One region of the Arthrobacter sp. 3Tela_A genome, then DNA from elsewhere that is predicted to be linked to it. Evidence: riboswitches for the same ligand, from Rfam matches in the RefSeq annotation. Region 1 holds a riboswitch; the other holds the start of a gene.

Region 1 (2,173 bases):
GAGCTGCCTGGGCCGGCATGCCTGCGGCCAGGACGAGGCCGGAAGCAGCGACAACCACGGCAGCCTGGCGGCCGACGGATCCTGCGTTGGCGGTAACGGCTTTGGACAGCGCGGTAAGCGGGCTTACCGGCGCGGTGGCGGCACGACGGCGGCCGGAATTGACTGATGACACAGTATTTGCCTCTCCCAACGCCTGCGAGGTGAGCTGTCGGATTCGGATGGGAGTCACCCGGTTGCTGGACTGCTAAGTCCGGCAACTTAACCCCTAGGGCTTCTTGCGAAACCCGAAATTGGTTCCCCCGCCTCTGCCATGCGATTTTGCGAACGGATCTCGGACAGTGGCAGAGCTCGGCGAGCTGTTCGAGAGTGCCTGATCTTTGGCGAATCAGGCACGGTGACGAGAATATAACAACATCAAGGAAATGTCACGCTCAGGTCACGAAAGGGTATTGCCGGGGTCACAACCAGCCGAGGGGATCGACAGGATTGCCGTTTACGAGTACCTCGAAGTGCAGATGGCAGCCGGTGGAGGCCCCCGTGGTCCCGCTGGCGCCAACCAGGTGTCCACGCTCCACGGTGTCCCCGACGGACACGCTGATCGCTGACAGGTGGTTATAGGTGGTCTCCACGCCGTTGCCGTGATCGACCACCACACGGTTCCCGCCGCCGTACTCGTGCCAGCCGGCAGACTTGACCGTTCCGGCTGCCGCAGCCGTTACCTCGGTGCCGCAGGCAGCAGCGTAGTCCTGGCCGGTGTGGAGTTCCCCCGCCGTGCCCGTGATGGGGCTGACCCGGTAGCCGAAGGATGAGGTCTGGATAAGTTCGGACTTCAGCGGGGTCGCCAGAGTGCCCTTGGCCGCAGCCGGGGTCACGTCGGTTCCTGCGACGCTTAGTCCGCGGAGCTTGGCATCGGGGTCGAACTTGGAGGTAAGCGCGGCGCGGTCAAAATCCAGGACCACATTGGGATCCGCGGAGACCGGGGCCGGTGCGGCTGCCGGTTCCGGCGCCATGGCCGGGTCCGTAGCCGCCGCCGTCGTCGGCATTGCGACGGTCAGGACCAACCCTGACGCGGCAGCCGTGATGGCGAATTTTTGGGCCGTGCCGCCCAGTGGACGGTGGACAGGTTCGGCGCGGCGCCGGCCGGCTGGCCGGCTGGCGGTGCGTGGACGCAGTTCAGCGGCCGGCAATTCGGCCCTGCGCCTGCCCGAAGCAGCATGCTTCGACAAGTGTTTCCCTCTCTTTAAAAGCCTGCGAAGTTAGCTGTCGGATTCGAGTAGAGAAACTCGGCCCCCGATGCCCGGGACAATCCAGGTAAACGGATGGTCCTGCGCTTGCTCGAAGGCTTCACCCCAAGGCATTGCTGCTGCCGGTTGGTGGGTCCTCCGCCCCTGCCTGCGAACGGTTGCACCTGCGGTCCAGTGGCAGGGTTCGGCTGTTGGACCGGTTAGCGGTGTTGTTGCTGTAGTCAGATGCCACTATAGGGGCAAAAGACCAAAAGATACCATTCCGTTACCTGCCGGAGCTGAAGGTCACGAAGCGGGCGCGGAGACAAATACGTGGGAAGCCACCTCTGCGGGCAGTTCCAGGGCGCCTTCAATTCCCGGCACGCGCACGGAAATGTAGCCACCCACGACCTCAGCCGTAATGCTCGCTCCCGGACGCAGACCGGCCTCATCCAGCTGGGTCAGAAGCTCCGGGTCCACCTGGATCGGCTCGGCCAGACGCTCCAGCACCATCGGCTGCGTCGAGCTGACCAGCTCGACGGCGGACAGCAGGTCCCGGTAGGCAACAGCCGGCGGTACGGCCGCTTCGCCGCCAAGGGCTTCCAACCCGGGAATCGGGTTTCCGTACGGGGATTCGGTGGGCTTGCCCAGCAGGTCATACAGCCGGCGCTCGACGCGTTCGCTCATCACGTGTTCCCAGCGGCAGGCCTCGTCATGGACGTACGCCCAGTCGAGTCCGATCACGTCGGCGAGCAGCCTCTCGGCCAGCCGGTGCTTACGCATTACCTCGGTGGCGCGTCGCCGTCCAAGCTCGGTCAGTTCCAGCTGGCGGTTCCCGGAAACGACTACCAGGCCGTCACGTTCCATCCGCCCGATGGTCTGGGAGACGGTTGGGCCGGAATGGCGCAGGCGCTCGGCAATGCGCGCCCGCAGGGCCACGATGTTCTCTT
Region 2 (2,173 bases), on a different contig from region 1:
AGATGTACCCGGCCCGGGTGGGAGCTGGTTGTCCGCAGGGCCCGGATACGTTCGCCGCGGGGCGCTTAAAGCAGGGTGCCCCTCCCGGAATCCGGAAGAGGCACCCTGCCCCGGGCCGCGCCCCCCGGCGGTCGGGCAGCAACGCGGACTATGCGCGGTAGTAGACGGGGCCGGAGCCGAGGTTCGCAGTGGCGATAACGGTCTGGTTGCCGTTCATTCCGCTGTGGATGGCCTGGCCGTCGCCGATGTAGATGGCGATGTGGGGGACACCTGCTCCGCCGTTGGCGTAGTAGATCATGTCACCGGGCTGGGGGTTGGACACCGGGGTGCCGTAGGCGGCCAGCTGTGCCGGGGAAAGGTCACCAACCGAGTGGCCGGCCGCACGGAGTGCCTGCTCAACGAGGATGGTGCAGTCCTGTGCAGCGCCCAGCTGGGCGTATGCGGAGCTCAGCATGATCGCGCCGCTGCCGGAAGCTGCTGCAGCAGGTGCCGGGGTGACGGACTGGGTGGTGATGTTGCTGCTGTAGTCGGCGTACGTACCGGGATCGGTGTATGAGGCTGCGGCCGGAGCCGCGACCGGGGCCGGGGCCGGAGCGACGTAGGTTTCAGCCGGAACGTAGGTCTCTGCCGGGGCTGCCGCAGCGGGCGCGGCTGCTGCGGCTTCACCGGAAACAGTGATCACGTCACCGGGGTAGATGATGGATTCCAGCGACAGGCCGTTGAGGGCCAGGACGCTGTCCAGGCTCACGCCGTAGGCGGCGGAGATTTCGCTCAGGGTGTCACCGGAAACTACGGTGTGGGTTACGGCTGCAGCCGGAGCCGGAGTTTCGGCTACGGGGGCAACTGCGGGCTGGGCTGCCGGAGCAACGAAGGCGCTTGCCGCCGCGGCGGGTGCCGGTGCCTCGTTGATGACTGCGCTGGCCTGGGCCGGTGCTGCCATGCCGAACATGAGGCCTGAGCCTGCTACAACCGCTGCTGCGGTGCCGGTGACGGTGCGTGCCTTACCGGGTGCTGCTTTTGCGATGGTGGTCCAGATGCTGGACTCTGCGCAATGACGTCCGCGATTCTTAGAAGACAAGGTATTACCTCTCCCTATACCTGCGAGGTGAGCTGTCGGGTTCGGATGGGAGTCACCCGGCCGCCGGTCTCATCCGGTCGGCTTAACCCCAAGGATTCAAAGGACCCAAAAAATTGGTTCCCCCGCCCCTGCCGTCGTATTGCAAAAGGGACCCCGGCCAAGCGGCAGAGCTAGGTAACAAGCCCGGGGCGCCGCATCAGGTCTGCGGCATGCCAAGGACACTAACAGCAATCTCTTTTTGATTGCAATTCGGTAACGGCACCGTGTTGCCGTTGTGTTTGCTGGGTCACTCATGCTAGTAAACAGCACGCTGTCGAGTTCTTCCCCGGGTGCCACATCCGCATCCCGCTGGCAGCAGGTATGCGGCCTGGCCTCCCGACGCAGAATTCTGGAGCTACACCGGGACGCGGACGCCGCAGTAGGACTACGCTTAAACCCCTGCATTCCGGCGAAGGAGAGCGGTTGTGGACCAGGAATCAAGCAGCGGATCATCCCGTCTGCCCATTGAGGAAGTTGTCCGCGAGATGAGTATTCCAGCCGGTCTTGCCGGCCCGGAACCGGTGATTTCGGACGTACGCTGCTATGCCGTGGCTCAACCCGGCGGCATTGTGGTCATTGACACAGGAATGCCTGACGCAGCTAACGCCATTGCGGACGCTGTTGAAGCCCTTGGAGGCACCTTCACGGATGTTCGGGACATCGTCCTGACCCATCTGCATATGGACCACATCGGGTCACTGTTTGCCATCGCCGAGCAGGCACCGCTGGCGTCCATCTATGCCGGCGGTCCGGATTCACCGGACATCCGGTCACCGCGGAAAGTGCGGGCCATGGAGGAAGGTGACTCCGTGCAGGACCTCCAGGTCCTCGCTACTCCGGGCCACACCCCGGGGCACATCAGCATCTTCCATGAAGGTACCGGAACACTCTTTATCGGCGACGCCGCCGCAACGGATCACGGCGAAGCTGTCCGGAGCCCCGCGGCCTTCACCTCGGATGCTTCGCGCGCCGAGGAGTCCCTCGAACGCATCGCATCACTGGCGCCGGCCCGCATACTGTTTGCCCATGGCGCTGAAATTCCCTCACCAACCGGCG

The links. A riboswitch is a leader RNA that binds a small molecule or an ion and turns the genes downstream of it on or off. The one in region 1 is predicted to bind cyclic di-AMP.
Region 2: another riboswitch for cyclic di-AMP. It lies ahead of TVC13_RS10025 (LysM peptidoglycan-binding domain-containing protein); the one in region 1 lies ahead of TVC13_RS11710 (M23 family metallopeptidase).

What each region holds. Positions count from the first base shown of each region.
Region 1 covers NZ_JAXIOM010000037.1:22,204-24,376, forward strand. Annotated here, with positions in the region: gene TVC13_RS11705 (NlpC/P60 family protein) at 1-172, opposite strand, end outside; cyclic di-AMP (ydaO/yuaA leader) riboswitch at 177-333, opposite strand; gene TVC13_RS11710 (M23 family metallopeptidase) at 459-1,226, opposite strand; cyclic di-AMP (ydaO/yuaA leader) riboswitch at 1,230-1,444, opposite strand; gene TVC13_RS11715 (metal-dependent transcriptional regulator) at 1,530-2,173, opposite strand, start outside.
Region 2 covers NZ_JAXIOM010000029.1:745-2,917, forward strand. Annotated here, with positions in the region: gene TVC13_RS10025 (LysM peptidoglycan-binding domain-containing protein) at 149-1,078, opposite strand; cyclic di-AMP (ydaO/yuaA leader) riboswitch at 1,082-1,247, opposite strand; gene TVC13_RS10030 (MBL fold metallo-hydrolase) at 1,543-2,173, shown strand, end outside.